2 regions of the Paenibacillus sp. S02 genome follow, and region 2 is predicted to be linked to the other one. Evidence: riboswitches for the same ligand, from Rfam matches in the RefSeq annotation. Region 2 holds a riboswitch; the other holds the start of a gene.

Evidence for each region. Region 2 has a riboswitch for cobalamin ahead of KAI36_RS26085 (ABC transporter substrate-binding protein). Riboswitches for the same ligand answer to the same signal wherever they lie in the genome.
Region 1: another riboswitch for cobalamin. It lies ahead of KAI36_RS06865 (ABC transporter substrate-binding protein); the one in region 2 lies ahead of KAI36_RS26085 (ABC transporter substrate-binding protein).

What each region holds. Positions count from the first base shown of each region.
Region 1 covers NZ_CP073682.1:1,575,559-1,583,550, forward strand. The annotation lists gene KAI36_RS06840 (Cof-type HAD-IIB family hydrolase) at 1-724, opposite strand, end outside; gene lplA (lipoate--protein ligase) at 886-1,887, opposite strand; gene cobD (threonine-phosphate decarboxylase CobD) at 2,052-3,155, shown strand; gene cbiB (adenosylcobinamide-phosphate synthase CbiB) at 3,145-4,116, shown strand; gene KAI36_RS06860 (histidine phosphatase family protein) at 4,155-4,913, shown strand; cobalamin riboswitch at 5,036-5,229, shown strand; gene KAI36_RS06865 (ABC transporter substrate-binding protein) at 5,439-6,446, shown strand; gene KAI36_RS06870 (FecCD family ABC transporter permease) at 6,443-7,489, shown strand; gene KAI36_RS06875 (ABC transporter ATP-binding protein) at 7,486-7,992, shown strand, end outside.
Region 2 covers NZ_CP073682.1:5,861,054-5,869,045, reverse strand. The annotation lists gene KAI36_RS26095 (xanthine phosphoribosyltransferase) at 135-752, shown strand; gene KAI36_RS26090 (nucleobase:cation symporter-2 family protein) at 746-2,053, shown strand; cobalamin riboswitch at 2,955-3,158, shown strand; gene KAI36_RS26085 (ABC transporter substrate-binding protein) at 3,376-4,956, shown strand; gene nikB (nickel ABC transporter permease) at 4,972-5,901, shown strand; gene nikC (nickel transporter permease) at 5,916-6,731, shown strand; gene KAI36_RS26070 (ATP-binding cassette domain-containing protein) at 6,731-7,648, shown strand; gene KAI36_RS26065 (ABC transporter ATP-binding protein) at 7,645-7,992, shown strand, end outside.

The DNA of each region.
Region 1 (7,992 bases), 1.8 Mb from region 2:
CCAGCTTTTTCAAATCAGGAATGGCATTCTCCATCGCTATGCCGAGACCAGCGCATTCAAGCATTTCATGGTCGTTCCAAGAGTCGCCGATGGCAATCGTTTCCGACAGTTCACAACCAAAATGGTTTGCAAGGAAGGTAAGCGCGTGACCCTTGGTGCCTTCATGATGCATAATTTCCAGAAAATGAGGCTTGGATTTTGTAATATGCACTTCATTGCCAAGCAGTTCGCGAAGTTCAGGAATTAACTCATCCAATACTTCCGGCTCGTCGATGATCAGCAATTTAGGAGCCGGTTGCTCTATAACTTTACTGAACACAGGCTCTACAAAATATTCGGTGTTGTTCAGCTCCGTGTAATCTTTGATTTTCTGATTATCTTCACGTGTGTACAATTTGTCATCTATATACGTTTGCAGATGCAGATTGCGTTCCACGCAGAATTCATACAGACGACGTGCAGCCACGAGTGGAACATAACGCTCATACAGCACGTTTTCGTCCAGTAGGTTTTTAACCAAAGCTCCTTGGTACGTAATGATTGGCACGTTCAAACCAGTTTGGCGAGCAATTTTGTGTGCGGAGGCATAAGCTCGTCCAGTAGCGAGGGTAACCACCACACCTTTAGCTACAGCAGCTTCTAATGCCTGTTGTGTCGCCGGTGTAACTTCTTTCTGGTCGTTAATGAGTGTATCATCAATATCAATGGCAATTAATTTATACATATCGGTATTCTCTCCTTTATCTCTATCATGGGGCAATGTTAAAATTGTATCTTATAATATTCAAAATGACAATATCACAATAAAAAGGGGACGCTCATATAAGAGCCTGTCCCCTTATAACCACTGAAGTATTGGCTTGAAACGATGGGAAAAAGTAACGGTTAGTCTTCCAAAAATACAAGTCCAACAAAATCGTCCAGCTCAATATTACCAAAATAGTGCTTCAAATCGAGAGAGGATAAGGCTTGACGTACCTCACCTTCATCATAGCGCTTGCCGCGCAGGATATTTTCAATATCAGCAACGTCACCCACGCCGAAGAAATCCCCATAGATTTTAATATCACGGATATAGCCTTCCTTAAGATCCATGCGGATATCAATAATGCCGACCGGAAATTTACGTGTGTGCTTGATATTGCTCTCGGGGGATAGACCGTAGTTCCAATCCCACGATTGGTAGCGTTCTTTGGAAATTTCATGGATTTTGGCCCAATCGGTATCGGTGAGCTTATATTGAGGTACCTGATCCAATTCTGCACCGAATATGAAACGCAGCAGTTCCTCGCGAAATTGCTCTATGGTCATCTCACGGTCCATCAGTTCGCTGATGTTAGCCACGCGACTGCGGACGGATTTAGTGCTTTTGGATTTGAATTTTTCGGGATTGGCATGCAACGATGCAGCCACATTGTCCAGATTCAGGTTAAACATCAATGTACCGTGGCTGAACATCCGTCCGCGTGTGGCAAATTGGGCGTTTCCTGAAATTTTACGTTCTCCGACCTGCAGATCGTTGCGGCCTGTCATTTCAGCTTCTACTCCCATTTGGCGCAGAGCATCAATAACGGGTTGCGTAAATTTGAGGAAATTATGAAAGGACTCCCCGTTATCCTTGGTAATAAAGCTGAAATTTAAATTACCGAGGTCATGATATACAGCACCGCCGCCGGACAGGCGACGAACGACTTGAATATTGTTATCTCTGACAAACTCGGCATTGATTTCTTCAATGGTATTTTGATGCTTGCCTATAATAATAGAAGGCTGATTAATATAAAACAGCAGATAGCTGTCATCCAGCGGAAGATGCTTGAGCGCGTACTCCTCAATGGCAAGATTAATGGCTGGATCGTGTATGCCCTGGTTGTCGATGAACAGCATGTCCATTCCTCCGTATATACAAACTGTGTAATTTTATGTGTGCCTCCTTCTATTGTAACCCAAGTGAGCCATGTACACAAAAGCTCATTTGCATTGACGGGACGCAAAAAGCAGCCTCATAATGGAGCTAAATGATTGGGAACGGCCGGAAAGGATGAGAGGTAATGATAGAGGTTTACGGTCATGGCGGTGACAGGGAAACAGCTGCGGCGACATTCGGCGGGGCTGCTGCTGATTTTGTAGATTTTAGTGCAAATATTAATCCACTTGGTCCACCGCCGGAGGTGCTTGAGGCGCTGCAACACTCATTTGACACTGTGATTCGCTATCCAGATCCTGGGCATCGGAATTTTAAAAATATGCTCGCACGGCGACTGCATGTTCCACCGGAGTCGTTAAGTATCGGAAACGGAGCAGCTGAAAGTATGGCGCTCCTGCTATTGGGACTCGCTCCCAAGCGTGTGGGTACAGTGGAGCCATGTTTTTCAGAATATGCGGAGCTGGCTGGCAAATTCGGAGCCGAGGTCAACCGGGTGTATGGGAAGGCCTCGCTTCAATGGAAGGCGGACGTGGAGGACATCCTTCAGCTCATGGAGCAGGTAGATGTTTTGTTCCTCGGGCAGCCGAATAATCCAAATGGTGTGCAATATGGTGAGCAGGAGTTGTTTGAGCTGGCAGGGGCGGCTGGCAAAACGGGTACCGTGCTAGTGGTGGATGAAGCATTCATTGATTTTATTCCGCTGGAACGGCGAATCTCACTGCTGCCTGTGCTGGATCGCTATCCTCATGTGATTTTGATCCGGTCAATGACCAAATTTTATGCCATTCCTGGCTTGCGATTGGGCTATGCGATTGCTCATCCGGACTATATCCGGCGAATGACGGCCAAACAAGTGACCTGGAGTGTGAATGGATTGGCGTTGCTGGCTGGGGAGGCGTGTTTGAGAAGTGGGCAAGCATATGAGCGCCAAACACAGGAGCTGATTGCTACGGAGCGCAACCGCCTGTTGACCGCCTTGGCGGAATGGGGCTGCGGTGTCGTTCCCGGCGAAGCCAATTACGTGCTGGCAAGGGCGCCGGGTACGTGGAGCGCATCGGCGATTCAGCAGGCGCTTGGACAACGCGGAATTCTTATACGTAGCTGTGCTATGTATCCGGGACTGACGACGAGCCATTTTCGGATTGCGGTTAAGGATGCAGAAGCCAATGACAGGCTGCTGTCTGTATTGGGTGAAGTACTGGAGGAGGAGCAGCGGCGTGACAGTTAGCTTGATTATCCTGGCAGCCTATCTTTTGGACAGGCTGATCGGTGACCCGAGGTGGTTGCCGCATCCAGTCATCGGTATGGGACATGCCATTTCAGCATTGGAAAAAGCGATTCGCCGCCAGGCCCGAAGTGACCGGGGGTTGAAACGTGCGGGTATACTGCTTCCACTCATTGTGGCGGGAGGCTCCTTTACGCTCGCCTGGGCGCTATTGCACTTGCTTGCCTGGATTCATCCGTGGTTGTCTGTCGGCGTAGAAATGGTGCTGATTGCGACCACGATTGCTTCCAAAGGACTAAAGGACGCAGGAATGGCAGTATACCGAGCGTTACAGGCGGATGACCTGGCTGCGGCACGGCGGGAGCTGGGCATGATAGTTGGGCGGGATACGCAACAGCTTGATGAGCCTGAGATTGTACGCGGTACCGTCGAAACGGTCGCTGAAAATATCGTGGACGCGATTATTTCCCCGCTTTTTTATGCCTTGATCGGGGGAGCACCCTTGGCGCTGGCTTATCGTGCTGTGAATACGCTTGATTCCATGGTTGGCTATAAAAATGAAAAGTATCTGCATTTAGGCTGGGCTTCAGCACGTCTGGATGATGTCGCTAACTACATTCCGGCACGCCTGACAGCGGCAATGCTTGTGGTAGCGGCGTGGATGTACAAGCGAGATGCTGCAAGAAGCTGGCGCACAGTCAAGCGAGACGCTCGTCTGCACCCAAGCCCGAACAGTGGCTTCCCGGAATCGGCTGTTGCTGGTGCACTGGGGATTCGTCTTGGAGGCTATAATGTGTATCATGGCGTGCGCTCCTTTCGTGCATACATGGGCGATTGGATACGACCGCTAGAGTCGAAAGATATACGGCATACGATCCAGCTGATGTTCGCCGTGTCCAGTATGTTTGTAGGATTGTGTTTGTTAGGAGCCGCAGGTTGTTTTGCCTTGGGATGGGTGCGGTGAGGAGTGACACACTGAATAATGATCGAGCAGGAAGTGACATGATCTTGAAACAAGATATAGCAGCAAAAAGGACAGTAGAATACGCACAAAGTCCGAACTCACAGGAGGATAAGGTGCCGTATGATGCTAAAGAAGATCTGCATTGGGACATGGAACTCGTGTTAGTTCGTCACGGCACAACCTTATGGAACAAGGAACGTCGATATCTGGGACACTCCGACTTAGGTTTGCTACCGGGAGCAGAGCAGGAATTAAAGCCTTTGCAAGAAAAATTGCAAGGGCAGTCCTTTGCTCGAATCTATTGCAGCGATTTAATGCGATGTCGCCAGACCTTGCAGATCATTGTGCCGGAATCAGAATTGACGTCTGGAGTTTCCCTATCTACGATGTCTCCTATAATGGAACCACGTCTGCGAGAGCTTCATTTTGGCGAGTGGGATGGAAAAACGTATGACATGCTCAAGGATGTGTCGTTGTATCGCGCTTGGATTGATGAGCCGCAACGGATAACCCCTCCTGGAGGAGAGTCTTGGGCAGATTTTGTGAATCGTCTACGGAAATTTCTTGACTCTCTGTATGAATGGCGTGTTGCTATGGAAGTTCAACCCATGGATTTGACTGCTGCGCCGCCCTCAGTTTTGGTCGTTACGCATGGTGGCGTAATTCGTCAGTTGGCTTGCATGCTGATACCGGGTCATGATTTTTGGAGTCTGAATCCGAGGCCGGGAGAAGCATTTAGGATTCAATTGAGGTTGGCAGGACGGCACAATTACATAGCAGAAATGCTTCCTCATTAGGTTAGACACCAGCGGAAAAAGAGGCTGTTTGGGTTGTAAGCCGCCTCTTTTTAACCTATAATCATCAAGTAAAAGAACGGCTTGACTACCACTACATCAAATATCCAGCAGACGAGGTCGGCGCAGCGTGATGAAACTATGGTTTCCCTTGCCTGCGCTGTTAAAAGGGAAGTCGGTGTGAGTCCGGCGCGGTCCCGCCACTGTAAATGGAAACATGCTCGTTAGTCCTACTTTATGTGCTACTAAGCATATGAAAGAATTTCAGGACATGCATTTTACCATAAGTCAGGATACCTGCCCGTCCGCCTGTCACCATAGTCCTTCGAGGAAAGGATGACGTGTTCGCAGTGACTGTCCATGCGGAAAGAAGCTGCCGCCTGCGCACGATCTGCGCTAACGTGACCCCTGTGTCCTGATATGAGGATGCGGGGTTTTTTTTGATAGGAAAAGAAGGCTGGATTTAGAAGATATCTGATGATGTTCAAGTAACGCTCTTAACGATTTTTTTATGAAGGGGTGCAAATCATGGCAGGAAAAAAAATAAAGGTTTGGACAACAGGTCTATTGGTTCTGATTTTGGCAGTTGTGCTGAGTGCATGTGGAGCTAATGGGAAAAATGCTGAAAATAAAGAGAACCAGAATTCTTCACAGCAGCCGGGACAGACCGTAACCGCACAAGAGCCTCCGGGCAAAACAGTTTACCCACTCACAGTTAAGGATGCAACAGGACAGGAATTTACATTCAAAAAAGCGCCGGATAAAATCGTTTCCGTCTCCCCGGCAGAAACCGAGGCGCTGTTCGCCATCGGGCTGGATAAGGAAATTGTCGGTGTCTCCGACTACTCTGATTACCCAGAAGCAGCTACGAAAAAGCCTAAAGTGGGCGGTATTATGAAACCGAACGAAGAGGCGATCATTGCTGCTAACCCGGAAGTCGTTTTTGCAGGGATATCACTTAGTGAACAGGCTACGACCAAGCTGCGCGACATGGGAATTATGATTTTTAAAACGGAACCGAAGACAGTTGAAGATGTCATGGCTAACATCGAATTGTATGGGAAAATCACCGATCATCAGAAAGAAGCGAGAGCGGTGACTGACAAGATGAGAGCAGATGTAGCTGAAGTGAAAGAAGGAATTAAAAATATCGGTAAAGGGCAGAAGCTGCGGGTATACGTCGAGTTTTCACCAGGCTGGACAGTTGGTAAAGGCGAGTTTATGGACGAGCTGATTACGTTGGCGGGCGGCGAAAATGTAGGTGCCACGCAGAAGGGGTGGTACCAAATTAGTGAGGAAAATATTATTGCTGCGAACCCTGACGTGATTTTGTACAGCAAAAGTGTCAAGGACGACAAAACTGGTCAAACGCTCGGCGAAATCATTAAAGCTCGCAGTGGATGGGATCAAATATCGGCTGTTCGCCACAACCGGGTATTTGCCGTGGATGATAATTTGATCAGTCGTCCGGGTCCACGCGTAACGGAAGGTCTCAAGGAAGTGGCCAAGGGCGTGTATCCTGAAATTTTCAAATGAACCGTAAACTGATCGGCTTTGGAGGGACAGGTCTTGTCCTGCTGTTGCTGACGCTGCTGCTCTGTCTTGGCATCGGCTCGGCCAAGCTTCCGGTCAGCCAGATCATGGGCATTCTGGTTAACCACCTTCCGTGGTTAGGCGATACGTTTACACCGGATTGGAACACATCCTCAGAGCAGATTATTTTGAAGGTCAGATTGCCACGAGTGTTACTGGGAATGTTGGTAGGGGCAGCGTTGGCGCTGGCAGGAGCCGGATTTCAGGGTGTGCTGCGTAATCCTTTGGCTGATCCGTATACACTGGGGGTATCCTCGGGGGCTTCGGTAGGAGCGGCAGTACTGATTTATTGGGGCCTTCAATTTTCATTTGTTGGCATATGGACGTTGCCGCTAGTGGCATTTACGACCGGAATGCTGACGCTGTGGATGGTGCTGACGTTGGCACGGGAAGGTAAAAAAATTCCGACACAAAGTCTCATTTTGTCGGGTGTGGTGATGCAATCCTTTCTGGGAGCGGTTGTTTCCTTTCTGACAGCCATGTCGAAGGAGACGGTCAATGAAATATTGTACTGGACGATGGGAAGTCTTAGTCTGCGCGGTTGGTCATATACAGGAATCCTTTTACCTTATGTGGTCATAGGACTGGTATTTCTATGGAACCGGGCACGTGTGCTGAATATTTTGGCTTTGGGTGAACGTCAGGCGGCTCACATGGGAGTTCATGTAGATGCGACGAAGCTATCTGTTCTGATCATTTCCACGCTGCTGACAGCAGCCGCTGTCTCGGTATGTGGAGTGATTGGCTTTGTGGGACTCGTTGTACCGCATATCATTCGTCTGGTGACAGGTCCTGATTACCGGATGATTGTTCCATTATCTGCGCTCGGTGGAGCTATTTTTATGGCTTGGGCAGATACGGCGGCTCGCACGTTGTTAGCCCCCACGGAAATTCCTCTGGGCGTGATGACGGCCTTTGTTGGGGCACCGTTCTTCGCATATCTCCTGTACCGGAACAAGAAGCTGCGCAGGGGGGAACTGCTGTGACAGAACAAAGTGAATCACAGAAGGTACGTGATCGGGCATTAGAGGTAGCGGGTCTGACACGTGCCTATGGAGAGTTCCATGCGTTAAAGAATATAAGCTGGAGCGTCGACGAAGGAACTTGGTGGGGGATTATTGGTCCGAACGGCAGTGGAAAATCGACCTTGCTGCATTTACTTTCCGGTGTAGATCAGCCAACTTCGGGAAACGTTCATATCTATGGCAAAAAGGTCGGTAGCTACAGCAGAAAAGAGCTTTCCCGTCTCATAGCCGTACTCCAACAAGAAGGGCTTCCTCCAGTGGGATACACCGTCAGGGAAGTCGTAGAAATGGGACGTTTTCCTCATCAGGACTGGCTAGGCAGGGAAAAGGGTGTTGATGTGGAGGCGATCACGGATCGCGTGCTAGAGCGATTGGGTCTTACCACGCTGGCGGACAGAGCATTGGACCGCTTGAGTGGGGGACAGCGACAGCGTGTAGCTTTGGCAAAAGTAATGGTGCAGGAG
Region 2 (7,992 bases):
GTGCGCCAATCCGTCAGGGATTACAACCCCAAGGACAGGCTTCACTTGAGAAACAACTCAAGGGAGCCTGTCCTTTTTTTGGTTTTGGCAGGTTTTATACTATTTTAAAGTACAGAAGGAGCGATACTCGCATAATGAAAGCTTTGGAGGAACGTATTCGTCAAGAGGGACAAATTTTATCTGACACCGTATTAAAGGTAGATTCATTTTTGAATCATCAGGTAGATACAGCATTAGCATTGGAGATTGGTAAGGAGTTTGCACGCCTTTTCGGCAGTGCTCCGATCACCAAGGTGCTTACAATTGAAGCTAGTGGTATTCAATTTGCTATGGCTACTGCTATTGCCTTGGGGGTCCCGTTCATTTATGCGAAGAAAAAGAAGGCAATCACGCTGAATGAGCAGGTCTACTTCGCAGAGGTTCATTCGTTCACTCGGCAGGAAACCTATCAGGTGAGTATTTCCCAAAAATATCTCGATGCCAGCGACCATGTGCTGATCGTAGATGATTTTTTGGCTACTGGCGCAGCCTTGGTCGGACTTACGGATATTGTGAAGGAAGCAGGAGCGGAGCTGGCCGGGGTTGGCTGTGTGATTGAGAAGAGCTTCCAGGAAGGTCGTGGACTGTTGGAGCAAAGAGGCATTGCCGTACGTTCTCTTGCGCGTATCGCTTCCATGGCACCGGGCGAGGTTCATTTTATAGAGGAAGCTGGCGCGGTGATTCCTCCCGTTAAGGAGAATGTGGGATGTTAAGTAAACAAAAGTTATTCGCGCTGGGCTTCCAGCATGTCATGGCGATGTACGCTGGAGCAATTGCTGTACCTCTAATTGTAGGGGGAGCATTGCACCTGACGCCAGCCCAGATGGCTTATTTGGTGGCTGCCGATCTGTTCACTTGCGGGATTGCTACGTTATTACAGATTATGGGCACACGCTTTTTCGGTAGTAGACTGCCTGTCATTTTAGGTTGTACGTTTACGGCAGTAGGGCCCATTATCGCGATTGCTTCGACCTCAAATTTAGCGACAGCATATGGTGCCATTATTTTGTCTGGTATATTCGTGGTGTTAGCAGCACCGTTGTATGGCAAGCTGCTACGCTTTTTCCCGACGGTGGTTACGGGTTCGGTCGTTACGATTATCGGTCTATCTCTCATTCCGGTGGCGATGAACAATGTAGCAGGGGGCCAGGGCAGTTCGGACTTTGGACAGCCACGTAATTTGCTGTTGGCGTTAGTCACACTACTGGTTATTCTGCTTGTGAATCGGTTGGCAAAAGGTTTTTTGCGCTCGATTTCCGTGCTTATTGGGTTGTTCGCGGGCACAGTGGTTGCTTATGGAATGGGAATGGTGCATTTTGCTCCCGTGGCGGAGGCCTCATGGGTGAGTGTTGCGCAGCCGTTTTATTTTGGTAAGCCAGAGTTTAGCATTATGGCAGTTTGTACGATGATTATCGTCAATATTGTCAGTATGGTTGAGTCTACTGGCGTTTATTTGGCAGTAGGCAAAGCGATTGATCAGAAGGTGGAGCAGAAGCAGATCGTCAATGGTCTGCGTTCCGAAGGACTTGCGATTATGCTTGGGGGTATTTTTAACGCGTTTCCTTATACAGCTTTCTCACAAAATGTTGGTTTGATTTCACTCACACGTGTCAAATCGCGGAACGTTATTTTTGCTGCGGGCGGTATCATGGTTGTTCTTGGTTTGCTTCCTAAGCTGGCTGCCTTAACGACAGTGATTCCTAACGCTGTGCTGGGCGGAGCGATGATCGTCATGTTCGGCTCGGTCGCTGCATCAGGCATGTCTATTCTGTCAGAAGTGGATCTGCGGAAGGAAAGCAATCTGCTGATCGCAGCATGCAGTATTGCCGTGGGCCTAGGCTCTGCCGTTCTGCCACAAATGTTCGACCAGCTGCCGAGCTTTGCCAAAATGCTGTTGCAAAATGGTATCGTCTCGGGCTCGATTACAGCGATTGTCTTGAACATCGTTTTGACGAGAAAACAGGGCGAATCGGTCAAAAGCGTGACGGTTCAGGAGGTTCCACAGAAGGTTTGATGATTAGGAATAAATAAAGATAGCCGGAGAGAGAGGACGTATGCCTCTTTTCCGGCTTTTTGGCATGGAATTATCCAGAACTAGTTATTTATTAAGCAGCATGAAGTTATTGATGAAACCCTCTTCCTGTATAAAGATCGGGGTTTGGATTTTCGAAGTAAAGTCATAATAGTACACGCCGCGTCCTTCCTCCTGATTTTTCTGAGAGGCGCTGCCTAAATAGTAGATACCCTTTTGCCGTCTGGGGACATATAGATATTGGCCCTGTCCGACTGTGCAGTGGCGCTAAAGTTAACTCTTAAGTTGATTTATTTACTAGAGGAATTTGCTAGAGTAGTGGGCGAGGTCGTGGTATAATTTACCTTATGGATTTTGAATAGTGGTGGATGTTTTCGGACCACGGTGCAGCTTCCCGAAAGGGGGTGAAGCCGATGGTCACACTTGTGTCGTGCTACGATGTGTTGCGTTGGGTGGTTACGTTACTAAGTCTGGTGTTTAGTATTCGTAAACTTTATCGCTGGCTACGTCGAAAATTTCGGAACAAGCGAAAACCCACCGCGTAATTAGGTTGGCCCCTAACGGTGGGTTTCGTTTGCATTAACATTTAGTTATGCAGCGCGCCGTGGTGGTGATCCACAGCCTTTCAAGTCCTAGAGTCTTTGCCGTTGGCGCGGCGAAGACTCTTTTTAGTATACGGACACGATGATTATCTCTATACCTAATTTTAGCACGTTCATTTCGTGCACGCAATGAATAGACATCACCTTTATTCTCGCCACATCATTCAAATTTAAAATATTGTGCAGCATTTATTGACAAGCCTGTGACAACAAAATAAGATCGTAATTGAAAGAAATAAAGGAAGAAAACAGGTGTGAGCCGGACGACTCTATGTACGGGGTTTTGTTGAGACCATGTAGATGGTTGTTGAGCGTGTTCACTTAAAAGGGAAGTTCGGTTGATTCCGACACGGGCCCGCCACTGTATACAGGCATCAGCAGGATACTGCTGGAGCTTTCAGAACAGCCACTGGAACTGTGAAGAACCGGGAAGGCCTGAAAGATGCGCCTGGAGTCAGGAGACCTGCCTGTTTTGACATCACTGTCAGACCCACGGGATGCTGGGGAGGTGGTTAGGCGTGCTGCATACGGAATGTCTGAAACCGATCTGATCCCTTCTATGTTTTTGGAGTTGGCTTCGAGGTGAGTTTTGACATTTTATAATGAAAGCATTTCTGACTGCTGATCAAGTAGTCCGGAATGCTTTTTTCGCGTTTTGCGTTAGGTTTATATGCTTTTACAAGATAGAGGGGGATTCATCGAATGATTAGCAATCGTAGCAGGCGTTCATGGTTGATATGTACAGGGGTGATGCTGTTGCTGACAGTTATGGCTCTTTCGGGATGTGCCAGCAATAAGACGTCGGATAGCTCCGGCAAAGGTGAAAACGCGTCAGCACAACAAACAGCGGCAGGTAAAAAGCTGGTAATGGCGTATACATGGAAACCGTCAGGCGTTGACCCACACGGAGATAATAGCTGGGATGTGATGCGATCCGGTGCAGGTGAGACTCTGGTGCGTTTGAATGAAAAGCTGGAGCCTGTGGCTTGGCTGGCAAAGGAGTGGAAGCAGGATAGTCCTACAGTTTGGACGTTCAGCTTGCAGGATAAAGTCACTTTTCATGATGGAAAGAGTATGGATGCAGCAAGTGTAAAAGCGTCTTTGCTGCGCTCTATCGAGAAAAGCCATCTGGCGAAGGATTTACTAAATGTGAAGTCCATTGATGTAAGCGGCCCGCTGGCTTTGAAAATCACGACAAACCAGCCGAACGCGGCGCTGGTGTCCAATCTGGCTGATCCATCGACGATTGTACTGGATGTGGCATCGATGAAAGATGAGCAGAGTTACCCAGCGATGACAGGCGCCTTTAAAATCAAAGCGTTCAACAAGGACCAATCCTTGGTCGTAGAGCGTTATGACGGATATTGGGGCGAGAAGGCACGACTGGCTGAAGCGACGATGAAGTTCATTACGGACGGGAATTCGCGCCTGATGGCGCTGCAATCCGGCGAGGTGGACGTAGCGACGGATATTCCGGTTGATAACGCAGAGGTACTGAAAAAGAACGACAAGCTACAAGTGCTGTCGGCTCCCTCCTTGCGCACCCATATGATCGTGTACAATATGGAATCGCCAGTATTCAAGGATGCGGCGAACCGTAAGGTGGTGGACAGCCTAATTCCACGCACATCGATTGTGAGTGCCGTCATGAGGGGCTTCGGTACGGAAGCAAGCAGCCCATTCCCGAGCATTCTTCCCTTCGGTAAAGTTGAGCGTAAAGCGCTGGACGGAACGGCGGAGCAGTTGTTAACGAAGGATGGCTGGCAGAAGGACGCCCAAGGGACATGGACTAAGCAAGGCAAGCCGTTCGAGGTTACGCTGCTGACTTTCCCTCAGCGTCCGGAGCTCTCTGTTATGGCTGAGGTCATCCAAAGCCAATTGCTGAAAGAGGGAATCCAGGTCAAGATTCGCAAGGTGGAAAATATCGATGAGGCGTTGACCAAAAACGATTGGGATTTTGCTATGTACAGTATGCTTACTGCTCATACAGGAGAGCCGCAATATTTTATGGACATGTTTTATTCTTCGAAAAGCGAAGCCAATGTAAGCCGGTATAGTTCCAAGCCGCTAGAGAGTATTCTTAACCGCTTGAAGCTGGCGAAGGATACAGCGCAGCGTAATGCTGTGACACTACAAGCGCTGGATATCATCAATACGGATTTGCCACAGTCGTTCATTGTGCATCCTGATAATGTGTTTGGTGTGAAAAAAGGGGTGAAGGGTTTTACACCCCATCCGATCGAGTATTACTACATTACAGCGCAATCCGATATTGCGGAATAACGAGCTGCGTATCCTATGATTCGTTTTATACTGGAACGTGTGGCGCAGCTGCTCATCATTGTATTCGTTGTATCCACGCTGACTTTTGTACTGATGAGGCTGGCTCCTGGTGACCCTGCTACCATTTTGCTCACCGCACATAATGTCCCTGCCTCTGAGGAGGCGTTGACGACGCTACGGCAGGAACTGGGCTTAAACGAGCCGCTTCATATTCAATATGTGAACTGGCTGCGAGATGTGTTCACGGGGCATTGGGGTACCTCGTATGTATCCAAGGAATCCGTGCTAGCCGAACTATGGAACAGACTGCCTGCTACTGTGGAGCTAGCTGCTGCGGGCTTTGCCGTCATGACGGTGCTTACGCTGGGGCTGGGACTGGCTGCCTCGCTAAAAATCAGCGGCCTACTGGATCGTCTGGGCAGGCTGTTTGCCCTGCTGGGATCGTCGATTCCCTCTTTTTGGCTTGGGTTTCTGTTGATCTATCTATTCTCCGTTCGCTTGGGCTGGCTCCCATCCATGGGAAGGGAGGACTGGACACATCTAGTGCTCCCAGCGCTGACTCTTGGCGCAGGTTTGGGAGCTGTGCAAGCCCGTGTACTGCGCGCTCAAATGCTGGAACTGGGTGACCGGAATTTTGTGAAAGCAGCGAAGGCTCGAGGCTTTTCACGTATGCATATCCTATTTTTTGAGATATTTAAGCATGCGGTTCTGCCTATGATTACACTGCTAGGTACCAATCTATCATTTATGTTGGCAGGTAATGTCATCGTCGAGACCATTTTTTCATGGCCGGGGTTGGGCAAGTATTTTATAGATGCGATTACACAGCGAGATTATCCGGTGATTCAGGGGTATGTTATTTTCGCCGTATTTTTAATTGTAGGAGTTCAGTGTTTGGTGGATGTGGTCCAGACGGCGATAGATCCGAGGCTACGTTTGCGTTAAGGGGGAAGCTGAAAATGAAAAAGATACGGCTTTCCTTTCAAGGGAGCTTGCTGGCAGGAGGCGTACTGTTTGGCCTGATTGTGCTGCTTGGGTTATTGGCTCCATGGGTCGCTCCTCATGATCCTCTTCAAGTGGATCTTTTGAACCGTCTGGCACCACCCAGTCGGAAATATCCTTTCGGTACGGATCATCTGGGTCGGGATGTGCTGTCACGGCTAATTTACGGGATTCGGACGAGCGTGCTAATCGCATGTGCAATTACTGTAGCTACGCTGTGCTTCAGTCTGCCTATAGGGTTGCTCATTGGTTATGTGCGCGGACGCGTGGATCAGCTGATTATGCGGGGAATCGACGGCGTACTGGCTTTTCCTGATATTATTTTAACGGTGGCAATTGTGGGCATTTTGGGCCCGGGTTTTGTTAACATGACTCTTGCGATTATTGCGGTACGGTGGGCGGGCTATGTCCGGTATATCCGTAGTCTGGTTCAAAAAGCCTGTCAGGAGGACTACGTTCGGTATGCCCGTTTATCCGGCAATTCACACGTACGTATACTGAGACGTTATGTATTGCCACAAGCGTTGCCGCAGTTGTTGGTTTATGCGGTATGGGATATCGGACGCGTGGTGCTGATGATCGCTGGGCTGTCCTTTCTTGGACTGGGTGTGCAGCCGCCCAAGCCAGAGTGGGGCGTGATGCTGCATGATGCAACCTCATATTTTCAGGTGGCTCCGCATGTCATGATTTTCCCGGGCTTGGCGATTATGCTATTCGTACTTGCCTGCCAGCTTTTGGGCGACCGCTTTTCGGAAAAGGGGGCGGCCAAATAGTGGAAGATCAAATAGCCCTTGGGGGCAAGGATACGTTAGAACAAGTGGCAGGGCGAAAACCGTTGTTACACGTGGAACATTTGGAAGTCTGCCGCACAGGCGTAGGAGCAAGCGGAAGCGGGAGCAAACCACTGCTGCGGGATGTGAGCTTTTCCATATATTCAGGGGAGATTGTGGCCCTGACCGGACCGAGCGGATGCGGCAAGAGCCTGACCGCACACGCAATCGCAGGCATGCTGGAGTCAGGTATCGGTGTTACGCAAGGGCGTATCTACTATAACGGGGAAGACATTCTCCCGTTCCAGGAACGGCGCTGGCAAAGGCTGCGCCGAGAGGATATTGCCCTGCTCATTCAACAATCGCTGAGCGGGTTGAATCCGATCCGGACTGTCCGCGCCCAACTGATGGATACGCTTAGACTGCACGGGCGGCGTCCGATGCCGCACGACCAGATAGTGCCGGAGCACGCTGATGCTGTCCCATCCCACACTGCACCGCAGCAAGTCCACCCGCAGGGCGTGCTGCCACGGATGCGGCAGATGCTGAGCCGTGCCACGGAGATAGCCAGAGGAGGCGCTACTCCAGTGCGGGAGGCCTATTTGCGCTCTCTGCTCCGCAAGGTTGGGTTTGCAGATCCTGAGCATATTTTGTCGTCATATCCTTTTGAACTAAGCGGAGGCATGTGTCAAAGGGTGCTGCTGGCTGCAATGTTAAGCTCCGGTCCGAGCCTCTTTATTGCCGACGAGCCTACTACGGCGTTGGATGTTATCAACCGCGACAAGGTTTTGGCATTGCTGCAACAGCTGAGAGAAGACTTTGATCTCACCATATTGTTGATTTCACATGATCGCCAGGGTATGAGTCGCATAGCGGATCGAGTGTTGGAGATGAGCCCGGAAGGAAGGATGCACCAGTGATGCTGGAATTGAAGAATGTGACCAAAGCATACCCTGTCCGTAAACGGAGAAAAGGCTGGTTCAGCACGCAAGATAGCGAGCAGGCCGTGAAGAAGGTGAGTCTGGAGTTACGACAGGGGGAATGTCTTGGACTGGTAGGAGAAAGTGGAAGTGGCAAAAGCACGCTGGCACAATGTATTCTAGGGCTGGAGTCGTTGACCTCAGGGGAGATTTGGCTGGATCATCAGCCTATACATTTCGAAAAGATGAAGGACGTTCAGCTGTACAAGCGAATCCAGTTGGTTGCACAGGATTCGTCCTCCTCATTGCATCCTCGTATGACGATTCGAGATATTTTAATGGAG